DNA from 3 places in the Massilia oculi genome. Region 2 is predicted to be linked to each of the others. Evidence: predicted binding sites of a transcription regulator. Region 2 holds the regulator's gene; each other region holds the start of a gene.
What was found. The regulator sigma-54, encoded in region 2, starts transcription at its own class of promoters, with help from an activator protein. The targets are predictions, from matches to a motif close to TGGCANGNAANCTGCTTT.
Positions count from the first base shown of each region.

Region 1: the regulator sigma-54 is predicted to act here: its motif matches at 3,633-3,650, upstream of prpB (methylisocitrate lyase).
Region 3: the regulator sigma-54 is predicted to act here: its motif matches at 3,664-3,681, upstream of DIR46_RS08460 (ANTAR domain-containing response regulator).

Region 1 is NZ_CP029343.1:1,162,840-1,170,063, forward strand. Features, by position in the region: gene acnD (Fe/S-dependent 2-methylisocitrate dehydratase AcnD) at 1-1,366, opposite strand, end outside; gene prpC (bifunctional 2-methylcitrate synthase/citrate synthase) at 1,528-2,688, opposite strand; gene prpB (methylisocitrate lyase) at 2,704-3,594, opposite strand; gene DIR46_RS05415 (ArsR/SmtB family transcription factor) at 3,864-4,166, shown strand; gene DIR46_RS05420 (zinc-dependent alcohol dehydrogenase family protein) at 4,231-5,220, shown strand; gene DIR46_RS05425 (antibiotic biosynthesis monooxygenase family protein) at 5,250-5,576, shown strand; gene DIR46_RS05430 (cation acetate symporter) at 5,625-7,224, opposite strand, start outside.
Region 2 is NZ_CP029343.1:2,488,757-2,495,980, forward strand. Features, by position in the region: gene DIR46_RS11500 (DUF5694 domain-containing protein) at 1-997, opposite strand, end outside; gene DIR46_RS11505 (enoyl-CoA hydratase/isomerase family protein) at 1,082-2,167, opposite strand; gene hpf (ribosome hibernation-promoting factor, HPF/YfiA family) at 2,291-2,650, opposite strand; gene DIR46_RS11515 (RNA polymerase factor sigma-54) at 2,726-4,201, opposite strand; gene lptB (LPS export ABC transporter ATP-binding protein) at 4,213-4,965, opposite strand; gene lptA (lipopolysaccharide transport periplasmic protein LptA) at 4,977-5,525, opposite strand; gene lptC (LPS export ABC transporter periplasmic protein LptC) at 5,574-6,179, opposite strand; gene DIR46_RS11535 (KdsC family phosphatase) at 6,191-6,745, opposite strand; gene DIR46_RS11540 (KpsF/GutQ family sugar-phosphate isomerase) at 6,745-7,224, opposite strand, start outside.
Region 3 is NZ_CP029343.1:1,822,501-1,829,724, forward strand. Features, by position in the region: gene nirB (nitrite reductase large subunit NirB) at 1-236, opposite strand, end outside; gene DIR46_RS08450 (MFS transporter) at 251-1,549, opposite strand; gene DIR46_RS08455 (CmpA/NrtA family ABC transporter substrate-binding protein) at 1,807-2,973, opposite strand; gene DIR46_RS08460 (ANTAR domain-containing response regulator) at 3,009-3,653, opposite strand; gene DIR46_RS08465 (S9 family peptidase) at 4,320-6,704, shown strand; gene DIR46_RS08470 (M20/M25/M40 family metallo-hydrolase) at 6,860-7,224, opposite strand, start outside.

The DNA of each region.
Region 1 (7,224 bases), 1.3 Mb from region 2:
CCAGGTAAAGGGCGACGGCTTTCGACCCCGGCGCGAGCGAACTCTTGACCCAGGGCTTGCGCAGCAGGCCGGCGCGGTTGGCGTTGCGCGCCAGCAGGCCGGCGGCGATCATGTTGCGCGGGTTGCTGGTGTTGGTGCAGCTGGTGATGGCGGCGATGATCACGGCGCCGTCGGGCATCCGGCCTGGTTCATCTTCCACCCGATTCGCGGCCGGGTGGGCGATGCCGCGCGCCGCCAGTTCCGAGGTCGGCACGCGCTTGTGCGGATTCGACGGCCCGGCGATATTGCGCACCACGCTGGACAGGTCGAAGCTCAGGGTGCGTTCGTACTGGGCTGTTTTGAGGCTGTCGGCCCACAGGCCGGCCTGTTTCGCATAGGTCTCGACCAGGTGCACAGTCTCGTCCTCGCGGCCGGTCAGGCGCAGATACTTGATGGTCTGCTCGTCGATATAGAACATCGCGGCGGTGGCGCCGAATTCCGGCGCCATGTTCGAGATCGTGGCGCGGTCGCCCAGGGTGAGTGCGGCTGCACCCTCGCCATGGAACTCGAGGTAGCTCGATACGACCTTCGACTTGCGCAGGAATTCGGTCAGCGCCAGCACGGTATCGGTGGCGGTGATGCCGGGACCGGGCCGGCCGGTCAACTCGACGCCGACGATGTCGGGCAGGCGCATGTAGGAGGCGCGGCCCAGCATCACGCTTTCGGCCTCCAGCCCGCCGACGCCGATCGCGATCACGCCCAGCGCGTCGACCATCGGCGTGTGCGAGTCGGTGCCGACCAGCGTGTCCGGATAGGCCACGCCGTTCTCCACCTGGATCACGGGCGACATGCGTTCCAGGTTGATCTGGTGCAGGATGCCGTTGCCGGGCGGGATCACGTCGACGTTCTGGAAGGCCTTCTTGGTCCAGTCGATGAAGTGGAAGCGGTCTTCGTTGCGGCGATCCTCGATCGCGCGGTTCTTGGCAAAGGCATCAGGGTCGAAGCCGCCGCATTCGACGGCCAGCGAGTGGTCGACCACCAGCTGGGTCGGCACCACCGGATTGACCAAGGCCGGGTCGCCCCCTTGCAGCGCAATGGCGTCGCGCAGGCCGGCCAGGTCGACCAGGGCGGTCTGGCCCAGGATGTCGTGGCACACCACGCGCGCCGGGAACCAGGGGAAATCGAGCTCGCGCTTGCGTTCGATGATCTGCCGGAGCGAGTCGTTCATGCAGGCTGGATCGCAGCGGCGCACGAGGTTCTCGGCCAGCACGCGCGAGGTGTAGGGCAAGGTGTCGTAGGCGCCGGGCTGGATGGCGTCGACCGCGGCGCGCGTGTCGAAATACTCCAGGTCGGTGCCTGGCAGGGGTTTCAGGTGGTTGGTATTCATGATACAGCTCAATATATAAGTTAACCGTGAAACCGTCATCCCCGCGAAGGCGGGGATCCAAGTCAAGCGCGCATGGCAACGATCGCCCTTCTGGCCTGCGAACTGACTTGGGTTCCCGCCTACGCGGGAACGACGTGCGAGATGCTGTAGTGCTGAATAAGTTACTTACGCTCGGCCAGCGGCACGAATTGCAGGTCTTCCGGACCGACGTAGTTCGCGCTCGGGCGGATGATCTTGTTGTCGATGCGCTGCTCGATCACGTGGGCGGCCCAGCCCGAAGTGCGCGAGATGACGAACAGCGGCGTGAACATGGCGGTCGGCACGCCCATCATGTGGTACGACACGGCCGAGAACCAGTCCAGGTTCGGGAACATCTTTTTCACTTCCCACATCACCGACTCCAGGCGTTCGGCGATGTCGAACATCTTCATCGAACCGGCATCGAGAGACAGCGAGCGCGCCACTTCCTTGATCACCTTGTTGCGCGGGTCCGAGATCGTGTACACCGGATGGCCGAAGCCGATCACGACTTCCTTGTTGGCCATGCGGTTGCGGATGTCGGCCTCGGCTTCGTCGGCGTTTTCATAACGCTTCTGGATGTCGAGCGCTACTTCGTTGGCGCCGCCGTGCTTCGGACCGCGCAGCGCGCCGATGGCGCCGGTGATGGCCGAGTGCATGTCGGAACCGGTGCCGGCGACCACGCGCGCGGTGAAGGTCGAGGCATTGAATTCGTGCTCGGCATACAGGATCAGCGAGGTGTGCATCGCCTGCACCCAGGATTCGCTCGGCTTGAAGCCGTGCAGCAGGTGCAGGAAGTGGCCGCCGATCGAATCGTCGTCGGTTTCCACGTCGATGCGGCGGCCAGCATGGCTGTAGTGGTACCAGTACAGCAGCATCGAGCCGAACGAGGCCATCAGGCGATCGGCGATGTCGCGCGCGCCGGCGATGTTGTGGTCGTCCTTCTCCGGCAGCACGCAGCCGAGGGTCGACACGCCGGTGCGCATCACGTCCATCGGATGGGCGCCGGCCGGCAGCGCTTCGAGCGCGCTTTTCACCGCCTGCGGCAGGCCGCGCAGCGACTTCAGCTTGGCTTTATAACCGCGCAGCTCGGCCTCGTTCGGCAGCTTGCCGTGCACCAGCAGATAGGCGATTTCCTCGAATTCGCAGGCATCGGCCACGTCCAGGATATCGTAGCCGCGGTAGTGCAGGTCGTTGCCCGATTTGCCGACCGAGCACAGCGCGGTATTGCCGGCGGCGACGCCGGACAGGGCCACGGATTTCTTCGGCTTGAAGGTTGGGGTTTCGTTGTTGGTGGTGCTCATGTCCTGGTCTCCTGATTACTTGGCTTTGTTCTGGGCGAACAGCGCGTCGAGCTTCTGTTCGTAGCGATGGTAGTCGATGCGGTCGTACAGTTCGGCGCGGGTCTGCATGGTGTCGAGCACGTTCTGCTGGGTGCCGTCGCGACGGATCGCGGTGTACACGTTCTCGGCCGCCTTGTTCATCGCGCGGAAGGCCGACAGCGGATACAGCACCAGGCCGACACCGGCGCCCTTCAATTCGTCGACGGTGAACAGCGGCGTGGAACCGAATTCGGTGATATTGGCCAGCACCGGCACCTTGACCGCGTCGGCGAACTGCTTGTACATCTCCAGGCTCGTCATTGCCTCGGGGAAGATCATGTCGGCGCCGGCTTCCACGCACGCCACGGCGCGCTCGATGGCGGCGTCCAGCCCGTCCACGGCCAGCGCGTCGGTGCGCGCCATGATCACGAACTCGTCGTACGGACGGGCATCGGCGGCGGCCTTGATGCGGTCGACCATCTCGTCCTTGCTGACGATTTCCTTGCCCGGACGGTGGCCGCAGCGCTTGGCGCCGACCTGGTCTTCGATGTGGCAGGCGGCGGCGCCGGCCTTGGCCAGGGTGCGCACCGTACGCGCCACGTTGAAGGCCGAGGCGCCGAAACCGGTGTCGACGTCGACCAGCAGCGGCAGGTCGCACACATCGGTGATGCGGCGCACGTCGATCAGGACGTCGTCCAGGTTCGAGATGCCGAGATCCGGCAAACCCAGCGAACCCGCCGCGACCCCGCCGCCCGACAGGTAGATCGCCTTGAAGCCGGCACGCTGGGCCAGCAGGGCGTGGTTGGCGTTGATGGCGCCGACCACTTGCAAAGGGGATTCTTCCTGCATTGCCTTGCGGAATGCGGCGCCGGCGGAGAGCTTGGTCATGCGGTGTCCTTTCAGATGCGGTTGTTGTCTGGATTGGTATTGCAAACCGCGTGCCAGCCCTGTTCATCATGGCTAAACAGCATTCATTTTCCATTGTATTCAAACACTTAGACTGCATTACCGCGCACGCCCGCGCCTGCCGTCGAGGCTCCATCGTTTCATACTGAAACGGCGGGATGCAACGCGTGAAACAATTAAGGCCAGCTTAAAGGCACTACGATCTGAACGAGTGGCTTGACATATCGGGATATCCCGATATACTGGAATCCATGGAACTGCTCGATGTCTTCAAAGCCCTCTCGAACCGCACACGCCTCGACATTTTGAAAGGCTTGAAGGATCCCGAGAACCATTTCCCTCCGCAGGATGAGGGCGATGTGCACACGGTTGGCGTCTGTGTCAGCAGCATCCAGGAAGGTGTCGGCCTGTCCCAGTCGACCGTGTCCGATTATCTCGCGACGCTGCAAAGAGCCGGCCTGGTGGAAGTCAGGCGCATTGGCCAGTGGACGTACTACAAGCGCAATGAGGCAGCCATCAGTGCGCTCGCCGAGATCATCGGCAAAGAGCTATAAATTTTTTTGCCAGTAAATATCGATAATTCCCGATATCCCTTTTTAACGAAACGAGGAAACAATCATGAAAGCTCAAGTGCTCACTTCTTTTGGCGGCCCGGAATCGTTCGAACTGCGCGACGTCCAAAAACCCGTACCGCAGGCCGGCCAGGTGCTGGTGCGTGTGCAGGCAACCTCCATCAATCCCCTCGACTATCAGGTGCGCCGCGGCGACTACGCCGACCTGGTGCCGCTGCCGGGCATCACCGGTCACGACGTCTCGGGCGTGGTCGAGCAAGTCGGACCGGGCGTGACCGCGTTCGCGCCGGGCGACGAAGTCTGGTACACCCCGCAAATCTTCGATGGTCCCGGAAGCTATGCCGAATACCATGTCGCCAACGAGAGCATCGTCGGCAGGAAGCCCGCGTCGCTCACCCATCTCGAGGCCGCCAGCCTGACCCTCGTCGGCGGCACCGCCTGGGAAGCGCTCGCCGTCCGTGCACAGCTGAAAGCCGGGGAAAGCGTCCTGATCCATGGCGGCGCGGGCGGAGTGGGACACGTCGTGATCCAGGTCGCCAAGGCCATGGGCGCCCGCGTGTTCACCACGGTAAAGGAAGAGAACTTCGCGTTCGCACGCTCCCTGGGCGCCGACGTGGTCATCGATTACACGAAAGAGGACTATGTCGAGGCCATCGTGCGCGAGACCGGTGGCCACGGCGTCGACGTGGTGTTCGACACCATCGGCGGCGACACCTTGACGCGCAGCCCCGACGTGCTGGCGCAGCTCGGCCGCGTGGTGTCGATCGTGGACATCGCGATACCGCAGAACCTGATCCAGGCCTGGGGCAAGAATGCGAGCTACCACTTCGTCTTCACCCGCCAGAACCGCGGCAAGCTCGACGAACTGAGCGCCTTGATCGAGCGCGGCCAGCTGAGGCCCCACGTCGGCGCCGTCTACTCGCTGGCCGACATCCCGCTTGCGCATGCGCGGCTGGAAAGCCGTGACAACGGCCTCAGGGGGAAGATCGCGATCGCGGTGGGGCCGCTGGCCGATCGCACGAGCGCGCAAGCCTGAACCGGTTGATTCACGTCGAAAGGAACGTCATGGTTTACGAAATCGCCACCCTGCTCGTCCGGCCTGAACACACCGACGCGTTCAGACATGCATTTGCCGACGTCGCTCACCTGCTGACCCGCGCGAAGGGTTATCGGGGCCATTTGCTGGCGCCCGGGATCGAGCTGCCGCAACAGTTCACGCTCATCGTGCGCTGGCAGACACTGGAAGATCACACCCCACGCTTCGAAACGAGCGACGACCACCAGCTGTTCATGGCGGGCTTGCAGGACTATCTCGCGGGCGAACCCGCCGTCCGCCACATCGAAGGTGCGGCCTTCAGCCTCGAGCCGTGGGACGCGACGTCGGGCAAATAAAAAAGGGCGGCCCTTTCAGGCCGCCCCTTTTTGATACTCAACGACGGTTCAGTGCGCCGACGCGCCCGCCGCACCGATACCGGTCTCGGCGCGCACTTCCTGCGCCTCGAAGCCGGCGCGGTCGATGCGTGCGCGCGGGCCCTTGTCGGTGATCGAGAAGATCCAGATGCCGAAGAAGCCGACCGCCATCGAGAAGATCGCCGGCGACGCGTACGGGAAGATCGCGGCACCGTTGCCCAGCACGTCGACCCACACCGACTTCGACAGCACGGTCAGGATGACCGCGGTCGCCAGGCCCAGGAAGCCGCCCACGGTGGCGCCGCGGGTGGTGCAGTCTTTCCACAGCACCGACATGAACAGCACCGGGAAGTTGGCCGAAGCGGCAATCGCGAAGGCCAGCGACACCATGAAGGCGACGTTCTGCTTTTCGAAGGCGATACCCAGCAGCACGGCGATGATGCCGAGGCAGATGGTGGTGATCTTCGACACCTTCAGCTCGTTGGCGCTGGTTGCCTGGCCTTTCTTGAACACGGTCGCGTACAGGTCGTGCGAGACCGCCGAGGCGCCCGACAGGGTCAGGCCGGCCACCACCGCCAGGATGGTCGCGAAGGCCACGGCCGAGATGAAGCCCAGGAAGACATCGCCGCCCACGGCTTGCGCCAGGTGGACTGCCGCCATATTGTTACCGCCCAGCAGTGCACCGGCTGCATCCTTGAAGGCCGGGTTGGTGCCGACCAGCACGATCGCGCCGAAACCGATGATGAAGGTCAGGATGTAGAAGTAGCCGATCCAGGTGGTGGCCCACAGCACCGATTTACGCGCTTCCTTGGCGCTCGGGACGGTGAAGAAGCGCATCAGGATGTGCGGCAGGCCGGCGGTGCCGAACATCAGCGCCATGCCGAACGAAATCGCGGAAATCGGGTCCTTGATGAAGCTGCCCGGGCCCATGATGGCGTCGCCCTTGGCGTGCAGCTCGGTGGCCGACTGGAACAGTTGCGACGGGCTGAAGTTGTACTGGGCCAGCACCGAGAACGCCATGAACGAGGCGCCCGACAGCAGCAGCACGGCCTTGATGATCTGCACCCAGGTGGTGGCGGTCATGCCACCGAACAGCACGTAGACCATCATCAGGATGCCGACCAGCACCACCGCGATCCAGTAGTCCAGGCCGAACAGCAGCTTGATCAGCTGGCCGGCGCCGACCATCTGCGCGATCAGGTAGAAGGCCACCACGACCAGGGTGCCGGAGGCCGCGAACACGCGGATCGGCTTCTGGGCAAAGCGGTAGGAGGCCACGTCGGCGAAGGTGAAGCGGCCCAGGTTGCGCAGCCGCTCGGCCATCAGGAAGGTGATGACGGGCCAGCCGACCAGGAAGCCGATCGCATAGATCAGGCCATCGAAGCCGTCCAGGAACACGGCGGCGGAAATGCCCAGGAAGGAGGCGGCCGACATGAAGTCGCCCGCGATCGCGAGGCCGTTCTGGAAGCCGGTGATGCCGCCGCCGGCGGTATAGAAGTCGGATGCCGAACGGGTCTTGGCTGCAGCCCATTTGGTGATGTACAGGGTGCCCAGCACGAACACGCCGAACATGATGATGGCGGTCCAGTTGGTGGCTTGCTTGACGCCCTGGCCAAGGTCAGGGGCGGCC
Region 2 (7,224 bases):
TGTGAGACGCCCCGACGATGACCAGCAGGCGCGTGCCCGGCGTCACGCCCACCACGTCGCGGATGTTCGCCGCCATGCGCAGGTTGCGCGTTTCCCAGTAGCCCACGTAGTTGCGGCCGAAGCGCTGCGGCGACGGCTCGTTCATGGCGGCGCCGAAATCGATCTCGAAGGTCGCCGCGACATGGGCCGGCGAGTTATAGGCGCGGTACAGCGCCAGCACGCCTTCGGCGCTGCCCAGTTCCTGCTTCAGGACCTTGTCCTGTTCCTCGCGCTGCTTGTTGGCCGGATTGTCCCAGGCCTTCATGATCGCCTCGCCGGCGGCCTTGCGGTCGGTGTAGGGCCGGCCCGCCGTCTGGTCGTCCATCGCATGCACGCGGTCATGCCCCAGGCGGGCCGCCAGCTGCGCCGCGATCATCACGCTTTCACCGGGACGGACCTCGAGCCGGTGCAGCCGGGCGACCAGGACCTCATCCAGGCCATCGCCTGCGTGGCGCTCGGCGGCGGGCAAACGCAGCCACTGGACCATGGCCGAGGTGGATTCGCCACCGGCCAGGAATACGGCCGCCAGGCGCCGCCGCTGGGCGCTTGATGGCGCCGCGGGCCAGGCGGCGAGCAGCTTTTCGGCTTCGGCAGTGGCTTGCGGGACATCGAGCCCGGTGGCGGCCCTGGCCGGCGCGGTGTCCCAGCAATAGCTGTCGATCGCCTCCCGGTAACGCTCCACGTAGCGGTGCATGAAGTCGCACTGCGGCCCGGAACGCTCCTCGACCGCGATCGCCTGCGGCTTCCAGCCCGCGAGCCGGTCGTTCAGCAGGGACAGGCTCGATGGCTGGAAGGTCTTGGGCAGTTGCGACAGGTGGGGCGAACCGAGCACCATGATCTCGCTGGCCGGCCCTGCGGCCGGGCCCTTGAGCCGGCTCGGATCGAAGGCCGGCTGGTAATCTTGCGCGACGGCGCCGCCGCATAGCGTCATCGAGATCAGCAGGGCACGCAGGCGCATCGGTCTTCCTTTCGAGTCATGAAGACCCGATGTTCACACCTCGTCGATGCGCTGTCACGCAAAAATCGATATGCATGCTCCCGCTTATGCGAGATGCCTGAGCGGATGCGCGTGACCAGGCCACACCGGTTCGAAGAAGCGCGCCACCATGTCGGGCGTGACCTGTTCGAGCGCCGGCGGATTCCATTGCGGCGCATTGTCCTTGTCGATAACGAGCGCGCGTATGCCTTCGAGCACTTCGCCATGCTCGAAATTGCGGCGCACCAGCGAGCGCTCCATGCGCAGGCAATCGGCCACGGACAGCGCAGCGCCGCGCGCCAGCAGCTCGTGGGTCACGCACATCAACAGCGGCGAGCGCTGGCGCATCGCCTTCAGGGCTTGCTGCGCAAACGGCGTCTCGTCGCGTTCGAGCGAGGCCATGATGGCGGCGACCGAGCCGGCGCCGAAGTGGGTATCGACCAGCGTGCGCCGGGCCTGCAGCTCGCTCTCGCCTGCCGCTTGCGCGAACGGCGCGGCGAAGGCGCGGATGGCGGCGGGAAGTGCGGCGCCGCCGGTCGTCTCGATCAACGCGTTCAGGGCCGGCAGCTCGGCGCTGGGCACGAACACGTCGGCCAGGCCCACGTAGAGCGCGTCGGCGGCCTTGATCGTCAGGCCGGTCAGGCCCAGGTAGTTGCCGAGCCGGCCCGGCGCATGCGACAGGAAGTGGCTGCCGCCGACGTCCGGGAACAGGCCGATGTTCACTTCGGGCATGGCCATCTTCGTTCGTTCGGTCACGATGCGCAGGCCGCAATCCGGCCCGCCCTGGGCGATGCCCATGCCGCCGCCCATCACGACGCCGTCCATGATGGCGATATAGGGCTTGGGATAGAAGTGGATCAGGTGGTTCAGCGCGTATTCTTCGGTAAAGAAATCCTCGAGCAGCGCGCTGCCGCCGGTCGGCCCCTTCTGTCCGACTTCATGGAAGAAGCGAATGTCGCCGCCCGCGCACAAGGCCTTCTCGCTGCTGCTGGTGAGCACGACTGCATCGACCCGCCCATTGTCGCGCCAGCCAAGGAGGATGTCGGTCAATGCGCGCACCATCTCGAGCGACAGCGAATTGAGCGCCTTCGGGCGGTCCAGTGTGATGATGCCGGTGCGGTTGGCGATGCGGGTCAGGACGTGGTCGGTCATGGGTTGATCCATCATGAAGAGACCTGCATTTTACCGAACACGCGCCTCGGGTAGAACTGAAACGCTGGATGCAAAAAGGGCGTCCCCTCAGACGCCCTTAGCTAGTGTGAGCCCTGCGCCTGATCAGGCGACAGCAGCGTCTTCGCCGCCGATTTCCGGCATGCGTTTGATCGAGGTACGGCTATGGTCTTTCAATTGCTGCTTGTGTTTGAGGATCTGTCGGTCCAGTTTATCCATCAGCGTGTCGATCGCGGCGTACAGGTCTTGCGCGACGCTTGCCACGTGCAGGGTCTTGCCCGACACCTGGACGTTGATCTCTGCTTTCTGCCTTTTTTCTTTTTCAGTGAGGTTGTCGACGGCCAGGAAGACGTGGGTGTCGATCACCTGGTCGAAATGGCGAATGATGCGCTCGAGCTTATTCTGAACGTATTCACGGATGGCGGGGGTTACTTCGAGATGATGGCCACTGATTGTGAGGTTCATACACACTCCTTTGAAAAGGTTGCACCGTGTGGACCACACCAACGCGACAAGGCACGACGGGTGTGGACGGCGCAGTTACAAGGACTTGCGGAGGCTTACAGGGGGTATCTTGAGGGCTTCACGGTATTTTGCAACCGTCCGGCGCGCGATGACCATGCCTTGTTCCCCGAGCATCTCCGCGATCTTGCTGTCGGACAATGGGTTCCTAGGGTCTTCTGCTCCTGTCAATTGTGCGATGAGCGCACGGATTGCCGTCGAGGATGCTTCGCCTCCCGCCTCGGTGGCAACGTGGCTGCCGAAGAAATACTTCAACTCAAACATGCCGTGCGGGGTCAGCATGTATTTCTGCGTTGTGACACGAGAAATTGTGCTCTCGTGTAGGCCTAGTGTATCAGCTATCTCACGTAAAACAAGGGGCCGCATGGCAACCGCGCCATGCGAGAAAAAATTGCGCTGGCGCTCGACGATCGCCTCCGCCACACGCAGGATGGTGTCGAATCGCTGGCGCATATTCTTGATGAGCCACTTCGCTTCCTGCATCTGCGCGCCCATCTGCGCCTCGCTCTTGCCCTGCTTGAGCAGGCTGGCGTACAGGCTGTTCACGCGCAGGCGCGGCATCACGTCCGGGTTCAGGGTGACCGCCCAGCCGCTCTTGGAACGGCGCACGATCACGTCCGGCACCACGTAGTCCGACACGTTCGAGGCAAACGCCGCGCCCGGGTGCGGATTGCATTGGCGCACCACGGCCTGCACCTCGCGCAAGTCTTCGTCGTCGCAGTCGAGCGCCTTCTTCAGCTTGCTGTATTCGCGCTGGGCGAACCAGCTCAGGTAACCCTCGACGATGGTCAGCGCCATGCGCCGCGTCACCAGCGGCACACCGGGCATGCGCCGGATCTGCAGCGCCAGGCACTCGGCCGCGCTGCGCGCGCCGACGCCCACCGGGTCCATGCTCTGCACCAGCGCCAGCGCGCAGCGCAATTCGTCGATCTCGATCCCGAGCTCTTCGGGCAGCCTGGCGTGGATCTCGTCGAGCGGCTCCTCGAGGTAGCCGTTGTCGTCCAGCGCATCGATCACCAGCTCGGCCAGCGCACGGTCGCGCGCCGACAAGGTGGCTTCGCGCACCTGCTCCATCAGATGTTCGCGCAGGGTTATAGCGCAGGCTTCCAGTTGCGGGCGGCCGTCCTCGTCCTCGCCGCCGCCCGACGATGGCGCGCCGCCTTCGCTCCAGTCGGCATCAAAGCGATCGTGGTCCGCGCCGTTCTCGAAACCCTCGCCCTCCTGCGCCGGCGCGTCCTGGCCTTCGGCCTGCTGGCCGGGGGCCGGTGGCGCCTCGCCGTTGGCGGGCGCATTGTTGATCGCGCCATCGGCCAGCAAGCGTACCGAACGGTCGAGCGGATCGTCGAGCCGCTCGAGCAAGGGGTTATCGCCCAGTATCTGCTCGATCTCCTGGTGCAGCTCGAGCGTCGACAGTTGCAGCAACCGGATCGACTGCTGCAGTTGCGGCGTAAGCGCGAGGTGCTGCGAAGTGCGAAGTTGCAGGGACTGTTTCATCTAGGCGTCGCTCACATGCGGAAGTGTTCACCCAGGTACACGCGGCGGACCGACTCGTCCGCGATGATGTCGTCAGGGCGGCCGGAGGCAAGCACCGCGCCCTGGTTGATGATGTAGGCGCGGTCGCAGATGCCGAGCGTCTCGCGCACGTTGTGGTCGGTGATCAAAACGCCGATCCGGCGCTCCTTCAGGAAGCGCACGATGCGCTGGATCTCGATCACGGCGATCGGGTCGACGCCGGCGAACGGTTCGTCGAGCAGCACGAAGCGCGGATTGGTCGCCAGCGCGCGCGCGATTTCCACGCGGCGGCGCTCGCCGCCCGACAGCGACAGCGCCGGATTCTCGCGCAGCTTCTCGATCTGCAGGTCGGCCAGCAGGGTGTCGAGGCGCTCGTTGATCTGGTCTTTCGACAGCGGCTTGCCGTTGTCCTTCTGCAGCTCGAGCACGGCGCGGATGTTCTCTTCCACCGTCAGCTTGCGGAACACCGACGCCTCCTGCGGCAGGTAGGACAGGCCCAATACCGCGCGGCGGTGGATCGGCAGGCTGGTGATGTCGGTGCCGTTGATGTCGATCGAGCCGGCATCCGACGGCACCAGGCCGACGATCATGTAGAACGACGTGGTCTTGCCGGCGCCGTTCGGACCCAGCAAGCCGACCACTTCACCGCATTCGACCTGCAGCGACACATCGCGCACCACCAGGCGCTTGCCATAGCTTTTCTGCAGGCCCTTGACGACCAGGGTGCTGCAATCGCCCAGCTCCATCGGGATCGCCGTCATTGCGCGCCTCCGGCCGGGGCGCGCTTGGGCGACAGGATCAGGGTGCCGCGTCCGCCGCCGGCCTTGGTCTGGCCGCTGACGTCGTTGCGCACGGTGGCCACTTCCTTGCGGTTGTCGTAGGAGATGAAAGGTCCGGTGATCTGGTTGGTCATGCGCGAATTCTCGAGCTCCTTGATCAGGGCGTTCGAGTACAGGCGCACCAGCTCGGAACGCTCGTCGTACTCGATGCGCTCGGCCTGGCCTTCGACCCACAGGTCGGGGCCGCCGTCACGCTTCTGGCGGAAGGTGGTCAGCTTGCCGTTGGACGCGGTGAGCGTCACGCTCATATACCCTTCCGGCGACTCGTTGACCACGGCGCGGTCGGCCTTGAGCAGCAGCGTGCCGCGGGTCAGGACCACGTTGCCGGTGAAGACGCGGGTGCCCGTGATGCCGTCGACGTCGGCGGAGTCGTATTCGATGGTGGCCGGCTTGAGCGAGTCGGCGCGCTCGGCGGCCGCGGTCAGCGACAGCAGGGAAAGGAAAGCGGCAGCAAGGAGTTTTTTCATGGTTGGAAACGGGTCTCGGGTTGGCACGCGGCGCACGTCGTTCAAGGATCAGCGCTGGCGTGGCGGATAGACGATCTGGCCGCGGCTGGACAGGTGCATCTGCTGGGTCGCATTGTTGGCGACCATGCCGGTGCCCTTGAGCGTGGACGCGCCAAGTTGCATGTCGATCGGCAGATCGGTCTTCACGATTTCTTCATCGGGCAGCACGGTGAGCGCCTGGCTGCGCACGCGCAGCGCCTCGCTCTGCGCGGTCTTGGGACGCTGCAGGTCGACGTCGCCCATCAGTTCGACCCGGTGCTCCTGGTGATGAATCTGCGCGTTCTTCGCGACCACCGTCATCGGCGGGCGGCCCGGCTCGACGCCGCGCAGCACCGGCTCGTCGACGTGCGACACGTCGCCATTCGGAATGTGCGCAAGGCGCTTGCCCGACACCAGATAGCTCGGCTGGCCATTCTCGGTCATGCGCACGAACGAAAAATTCTCGACGATGTAGTCAGGTTCGTCCGGCGGCCCGCCGAGCTGGGCGTCGATGTCGGACGCCTGCATCAGCTGCAGCAGCCAGAAGCTGCCGAAGGCGAAGAAGGTGCCGATCACGATCATCGCCAGGAGATTCCAGCGGTGCGCGGTGCGCTTGTTGACGACGACGGTAGCCATTTTTTATAACCTCAGGCGAAGTACGGCGCGAGCGCCTGGTCGTAGGTGCCTTGGGCGCGCATCACGAGGTCGCACACCTCGCGCACCGCGCCGCGGCCGCCGCCATTCCTGGTGACGTAGTGCGCGCGATGCTGCACCTCGGGGTGGCCGGTCGGCACCGCGACGGCGAAGCCGACGCGCGCGAACAGCGGCAGGTCGATCACGTCGTCGCCGATGTAGCCGCACTGCTCGGCCGTGAAGCCGGTCGCTTCCAGCAGCCTGGCGAAGCCGATGCGCTTGTCGTGGATGCCCTGGTGGACGTGCGAGATGCCGAGATCGGCCGCGCGCTTGACGACGATCGGCGACAGGCGCGCGCTGATGATCGCGGTCTGCACGCCGGTTTTATTCAATAACTGGATCCCCAGGCCGTCGAGGACGTTGAAGGTCTTGGTGACTTCGCCTTCCGGACCATAGGTCAGACTGCCGTCGGTCAGCACGCCGTCGACGTCGAAGATCATGACCTTGATGCGCGCCGCGCGTTCCATGTGGGCCAATGGGGTAATGGCTGGGATAAACGTGTCGCTCATCAGATCACCTTGGCGCGGGTCAGGTCGTGGATGTGCAGCGCGCCGACCAGGCGGTCGTCCTGGTCGACCACCAGCATCTGGTTGATGCGGAATTCTTCCATCACGGCGACGGCGTCGACCGCCAGCTGCTCGGGGCGCACGCGGCGCGGGTTGACATGCATCACGTCGCGGATCTGGATGTCCGAGAAGTCGTGCATGCGCTCGATCACGCGGCGCAAGTCGCCGTCGGTGAACACGCCCACCGGACGGCCTTCGGCGTCGACGATGGCGGTCATGCCGAGGCCCTTGCGGGTGACCTCGAGCAGCGCCTCGACCAGCGAGGTTTCGGGGCCGACGCTCGGCACCGCGTCGCCGCTGCGCATCACGTCGCGCACATGGGTCAGCAGGCGCCGGCCCAGTGCGCCACCCGGATGCGAGAGCGCGAAGTCCTGCTCCCGGAAGCCGCGCGCATCGAGCAGCGCCACGGCCAGCGCATCACC
Region 3 (7,224 bases), 670 kb from region 2:
ACTACTTTCGCATTCAGGCGCAGCACCATGTCTTCACGCTCGAAGAAGCCCGGCGCGACCAGCGACAGGTCGTCCGCACGCTTCCCGGCGAAGAATTCGGACAGGTGCACGCGGTCGTAAGCCGGCCGCGGTTCTTCGCCCAGCACCGTGATGCGCAAGTCTTGCCGCCCGCTGGCGGCCAGGGTTTCGAGGAATTTGTGGCCCACCATGCCGTGGCCGATGACGACGATATGCATTTGCTGCTCCCTGATCAAGCTGCTGCGGCTGCCGGCGCCGTGTCGGCGCCCGTCGCGGTGAATCGGGCTGCGATGGCGCAGACGCTGGCGACCAGCACCAGGCCGCCGAGGATGGTGAGCGTCTGCTTGATGTCGCCCGTACCCTTCATCAGGAAGCCGGCCGCCACCGCGCCGACGTTGCCGCCGGCGCCGACGATGCCGGCCACGCCGCCCAGCGCCTTCGGCGCGATGAACGGCACCAGCGCATAGGTGGCGCCGCAGGCCATGTGGGTGAACAGGCCGAACACCAGCATCGCGACCACGGCGAACACGACGCCCTCGGCCTGGGCGAACCACAGCAAGCCGAGTCCTTCGCCGATCATCAGCACGAACAGCACGGTCACGCGGCGGTTCAGGTCACCCGACAGCGCCGCCTTGTCCGACAGCCAGCCGCCCAGCGCGCGGGCGAACAGCGCCAGCAGGCCGAAGCTGCCCGCCGCCATGCCGGCCTGGGCCAGCGACAGGTCGAAGTGCTCGACGTAATACACGGCGGCGATGTTATGGATGAAGATCTCGATGCCGAAACAGGCGCCATAGGTGACGAACAGCAGCCAGGCGCGGTGGTTGCGGCAACCGGCGACGAAGCTCGCCCATCCGCCCTTGCCGCCGGCATCAGGCATGCGGCCGGTCTTGCGCAGGTCGTCGTAATTGCCGGCCGGGCAGTCCTGCGTATAGCGCCAGTAGAAGAAGGCCATCACGATCATCATCACGCCCGGCACCACCAGCGCCAGGCGCCAGCTCAGCGACTGGCTCACGCCCAGCATCACGATGGCGGTGAGCATCAGCGGCATCACCGCCTGCGCCGCGCCGCCGCCGGCATTGCCCCAGCCCGCCGCCGCCGCGTTGGCGGTGCCGACCACCTTCGGTCCGAACATGACGGAGGTGTGGTACTGGGTGATGACGAAGCTGGCGCCGACCGCGCCGATGCCCAGGCGCGCCAGCAGGAAGGCCTCGTAGCTCTGCGCCAGCGCCACGCCCAGCACGGGAATCGCGCCCAGCAGGAGCAAGCCCGTGTACGTCTTGCGCGGGCCGTAGCGGTCGCACAGCGGACCGACCAGCAGACGCACGAAGATGGTGATCGCAACCGCCGCAATATTGATGTTGGCGATCTGCTCCATCGAGAGTCCGAATTCGCCCTTGATGACCGGCATCAGCGGCGCGCAGGCGAACCAGGCGAAGAAGCAGACGAAGAAGGCGACCCAGGTGAGGTGGAAGGCGCGCATCGGCGCCCCCTGGAAGGAAAAGAGCTTGATGCTGTCCGCTTTGCTGGCCATTGTTCTTCCTTTAAAAACGAAAAGGCGTCCGCGCTGGCTGCCATGGGCAGTAGCTGCGGACGCCGTTGTCCTGTTGCCGTCCCCGCGTTGGGCCGGCGCTAAGTGAAAATCGTGAAGAGAATCGCCATTGATCCTGTCAGAGGTATGAGCAAGAGGCGTGCCACCGGTGCTTCAGGGAGCGGACGCTGATGAAATGCGTTCGGATGCTGCATTGCGGTGCATCGCTCCCCACGATGATGCACCCGCATGCACCGCGTTCAAGATCCGGATGGTGCGCCGGCCCAGGCATGCGGATCGCTGCCGTCCCATACCCGGCCGTCGAGCAGGGTCGAGCTGCGCATCGGGGTAGCGGGCAGCATCGTGCCGGTGCGTTCGGCCGCCTCGCGGTACAGGTCGATGCGGTTGACCTGGGCCGCCAGCGCCAGATAAGGAGGGGCTTCGCGCAGCAGGCCCCAGCGCCGGTGCTGGGTCATGAACCACATGCCATCCGACAGCCAGGGGAAGTTGACCTCGCCGTCGGCATGGAAGCGCAGGCCGTTGTGGCCGCGCCAGGCGCCTTCCCGATGCTCGTCGATATGGCTGCCGGCCAGGCAGAACTGCAGCGTCTCGCGGCTGGCGTTGACGTAGGCGGGACTGGCCAGCACCTCGGCCGCGGCTTCGCGGTTGGTGCGCGAGGCATCGAGCCAGCGCGCCGCCTCCAGCAGCGCGGCGATCATGGCGCGGCAGGTATTCGGGTGGCTGGCCGCGAAGCCGGCGCGCGTGCCGAGCGCCTTGCCCGGATGGTTCGGCCATACCTGTTCGCTGGACGCGGCTTGCACCCCGGCGCCGTCGCGCTGCGCGCGCTGACCCCACGGCTCGCCGGCGCAAAAGCCATCCATATGGCCGGCGGCCAGGCTGGCCGCCATCTGCCCTGGGGGCACCGTCACCGCCTGGCAATCCACCAGCGGGTCGACGCCATGCGCGGCCAGCCAGTAATACAGGAACATCGCGTGGTTCCCGGTCGGGAAGGTATGGGCCAGGGTGAGCTTGCGCCCTTTCGCGTCGATCTCGCGCTTGAGCAGGCCCGGATCGAGGGCGGCGTTGGCGAGCGCGCGCGACAGCGTGATGTTCTGGCCGTTCTGGTGCAGGTTCATCAACACCGCCATATCGCACTGCTGGGTGCCGATGCCGTTCTGGATGCCGTAGACCATCCCGTACAGCGCATGGGCCGCATCGAGCTGCTGGCCGATCAGGCGGTCGCGCATCGCGGTCCAGGACAGTTCGCGTGTGAGCGCGAAGCGCACCCCGTACCGTTCGTCGAAGCCGAGCACCGACGCCATCACCAGCGGCGCGCAATCGGCCAGCGGCATGAAGCCGATGCGGACGGTCTCGATCTCGGGCCGGTCGGTGCCGGCGATCCAGGCGCCTCTGCCTGCCAATGTCATACGTCTCCTTGTCCTTGTCTGTAGTGAAGCGTGGCCTAGCCGAGCAGGTCTTCCACGTCGATCAGGCGCTGCGCGACTTCCGCCAGCTTCAGGTTCTTGTTCATCGCCAGGGTGCGCAGGCGCTGGTAGGCCTGCTCTTCGGTCAGGCTGTAGCGGTTCATGAGCAGGCCCTTGGCGCGGTCGACGGTCTTGCGCTCCGCCAGCTTCTGGCGCGTGTCGCTCAGCTCATCGAGCAGCTTCTGCTCGCGCCGGAAGCGCGCCAGCGCCACATCCAGCACCGGCTTGACGCGCTCGGCCTGCAGGCCGGCCACGATATAGGCCGAGACGCCGGCGTCCATCGCCGCGTCCATGCTGGCCGGCGCATCGTCCTCGGTGAACAGGACGATCGGACGCCGCGCGTCGCGGGTGGCGATCACGATGTGCTCGAGCACGTCGCGTGCGTCGGACTCGCTGTCGGCGATGATCAGGTCGGGCTGCAGCTGGGCGATGCGCTCGGGCAGGAAGACGTCGGCCGGCAGCGATGCGATCAGGTCGTAGCCCGATTCGAGCAGGCCGATGCGCAGCGCCGTGCTGCGCCGCGTCTGCGCGGCCTGGGCGGCGTCCGGATCGGTGCCGGGCGCTGTTGCGGAAAGCACGACGACGATCCGCAGATGTGGTGAAGCACTGTCTCGCGATTTCATATGCTTACGATATGCAAGATTCGCACCAGGCGCGAGCATCGCCAATGGCCCATGCCCTTCTTATGCGGAACGCCTTGCCCGAGATATTCGCATATCGAATGTCTTGCATGAGAGCAACTTAATAATCATTCACAGAATGAATCGCGGGAATCACAAATCTAAAGTTTGTTTATGATGAGGACGCCCCTATACTGCAACGCAACATCGAAGTATTTATCTCAGGGGAACAATCATGACTGCAGCCATCCAACGCACCAGCTTCTTCGCGGCAGCCATCTCGGCCATCCGCAGCTTCTCGCAAGATCTGTACGTCGCCCACGGCGGCTACGCTCCGGCAGTGCGGGGTTGATCATGCACCCGCTCGAATACGTCACCATCGCCCTGGCCGTCGTCGCCGTGGCAGCCCGCGTCGCGATGTTCCTGCCGCGTCCGCCAAAAGGTCCGTTCAAGGCCATGTAATACAGGGACGCATTGCGGTGCGTCACTGCCGCGATATCCGCTCCGCATCGGGCGCCGGCCATACTTACGTACCGCCGGCGCTTGTCTTTACAGCAAAAAAAACCTGTCACATCTCGCGGTCCTGATGAATGCCTGCGCTAGAATGCATGCGCATTTCTGGCAAGCATTGCTGGCAAGTACGCCATTTCTTCACTCATCAGACCCACCATGCGAACACCTGCACTTACCCTGTTTGCGGCCTCCTTCGCCGCACTGATCGCGCTGCCGGCGGCGGCTTCCACTCCAATCACCCTCGACCAGGCGATGAGCCATCCAGACTGGATCGGCACCCCGGTGGAAGACGCCTGGTTCAGCTGGGACGGCAAGCAGGTGTACTACAAGCAGAAACGCACCGGCTCGCCGGTGCGTGACGTGTTCCAGGTCGCGGCGGGCAAGGCCCAGCTGGTCAAGGACGCCGATCTGCCGAAGATCGACAGCGCCGACGTCGTCTACAACCGCAACAACAGCCGCATGCTGGTCCTGCGCAACAACGACCTGTTCGAGCGCGACCTCAAGTCGGGCCAGCTGGTCCAGGTCACCCGCGGCGCCAGCCGCATCACCGCCGCCCAGTACACGGCGGACGAGCGCGCGGTCCAGTACCGCGTCGGCAACGACTGGTATGTGTGGGACCGTGCCAGCCGTGTCACCGGCCCGGCCGCCCTGCCGCGCGCCGCCAAGGACCCGAACGCGCCCGAGGACGATCCCTACCGTTCGACCGAGCTGCGCCTGATCGAGCACCTCAAGCGCCAGAAGGATGACCGCGACGCCCTGCGCGCGCGCACCGACGAACTGCGCCGCGCCGACGCCTCGATGGCGCCGAACCCGGTCTACCTGGGCGACAAGGTCACCATCGAAGGCAGTTCGCTGTCGCCCGACGGCCGCTGGCTGCTGGTGGTCACCGCCGCCAAGGGCGCCGACAAGGGCCGCGCCGGCAAGATGCCGCGCTACGTGAACGAGTCGGGCTACGAGGAGACCGAAGACGTGCGCACCCGCGTCGGCCGCAACATGCCGGTGCCGCATGCACTGAAGCTGGTCGACCTGCGCACCAACAAGGTGCAGGACATCGCCTTCGACGCGCTCCCGGGCGTCAATGTCGATCCGCTGGCCGAGCTGCGCGCCGCCGCTAAAAAAGATCCGCTGAAGGGCAACCGCCCGGTGGTCGTCTCGGGCGGGCGCAACGCGATCGACTGGAGCGCCAACGGCGCCAACGTCGCCGTCATGCTGCGCGCAGTCGACAACAAGGACCGCTGGATCGCCAGCGTCGACCTGGGCGCCGCGAAACTGAAGCCCCTGCACCGCCTGAGCGACGGCGCCTGGGTCAACTACGACAACGCCGAATTCGGCTGGCTGCCGGACAACCGCACGCTGTGGTACCTGTCGGAGGAAAGCGGCTACTCGCACCTGTACACCAAGGACAGCGCCAGCGCCGCCGCGCCGCGCGCCCTCACCACCGGCAAGTGGGAAGCCAGCGACGTGCGCTGGACCTATGACGGCAGCACCGCCTACATGCTGTGCAACCGCGAGACGCCGGGCGACTACGAAGTCTGCGCCGTGAAAGCGAATGGCGCGAATGGTGCAACCGAGGTCCGCGAAGTGACCAGGCTCGATGGCGTCGAGAAGTTCGCCCTGTCGCCGGACGAGAAGAAGCTGCTGGTGCACTGGTCGTCCAGCTACACCCCGATCCAGATCGCGACCGTGCCAGTCTCGGGCGGCGAAGCGAGCAAGCTGACCGACACCCGTACGCCGGAATTCAAGGCGCGCGAGTGGATCCAGCCGCAGTACGTGGCCGTGCCTTCCAGCGCCGGCGGCGATCCGGTGTGGGCAAAGCTGTATCGTCCGGCCCAGCTCGAGCCGGGCAGGAAGTATCCGGTCGTGATGTTCGTGCACGGCGCCGGCTACCTGCAGAACGTCAGCAAGCGTTATCCGAACTACTTCCGCGAGCAGATGTTCCACAACCTGCTGGTGCAGAACGGCTACGTGGTGCTGGACATGGACTACCGCGCCTCGAAAGGCTACGGCAGCAAGTGGCGCACCGCGATCTATCGCCAGATGGGCCATCCGGAACTGGAAGACTACATCGACGGCGTCAAGTACATGGTGAACCAGCACCAGGGCGACGCCGCCAACGTCGGCATCTATGGCGGCAGCTACGGCGGCTTCATGACCTTCATGGCCCTGATGCGCGCACCGGACACCTTCAAGGCCGGCGCCGCGCTGCGCCCGGTGACCGACTGGACCACCTACAACCACGAGTACACCGCCAACATCCTGAACACCCCGGACATCGATCCGGAGGCGTACAAGAAGTCGTCGCCGATCGAATACGCGCAGAACCTGAAGGGCCACCTCTTGATCTCGCACGGCATGATCGACGATAACGTGTTCTACCAGGACTCGGTGCGCATGGCGCAGCGTCTGATCGAGATGAAGAAGGACAAGTGGGAAATGGCGAGCTATCCGCTGGAGCGTCACGGCTATGTGCAGCCGGAGGCGTGGTATGACCAGTATCGCCGGATTCATGAGCTGTTCGAGCGGTCGCTCAAGCAGAAGTAATCCGCACCGCTGACACGTCGTTCCCGCGCAGGCGGGAACCCAAGTCATTTAGCGCGCCACATAGTCAAGCGAAGTGGCAACGCTGAACACTGAGGTTCCCGCCTCCGCGGGAACGACGTTTTCAAGCCGACGATTGAATCGGGGGTGGCGGTATTTCAGGACCGCGGACCGAGAAAATCGAGCAGGGTCAGCGCCACCACCTTGGTCGCCTTGCGCAAGTCTTCCAGCAGCAACCGCTCGTCCGCCTTCTTGGCGTTCGACTCCTCCACCGTGCGCGGCCCGGCGCCATACAGCACGGCCGGGATGCCATGTTCGCCGTACAGCCGCGCATCGGCATACAGCGGCGTGCCATGCGCGGGAATCTCCTCGCCCATGATGGTGCGGCCATGGCGCTGCAAACTCTCCACCAGCGGCGCCACGCCCGGCAAGGGCCGCAGCGCCTGCGACAGCAGCAGGCGCCGGATCTCGAGGCGGATGCCGGGCAAGCCGCGCACCGCTTCCCCGACCAGAGCGCGCACCT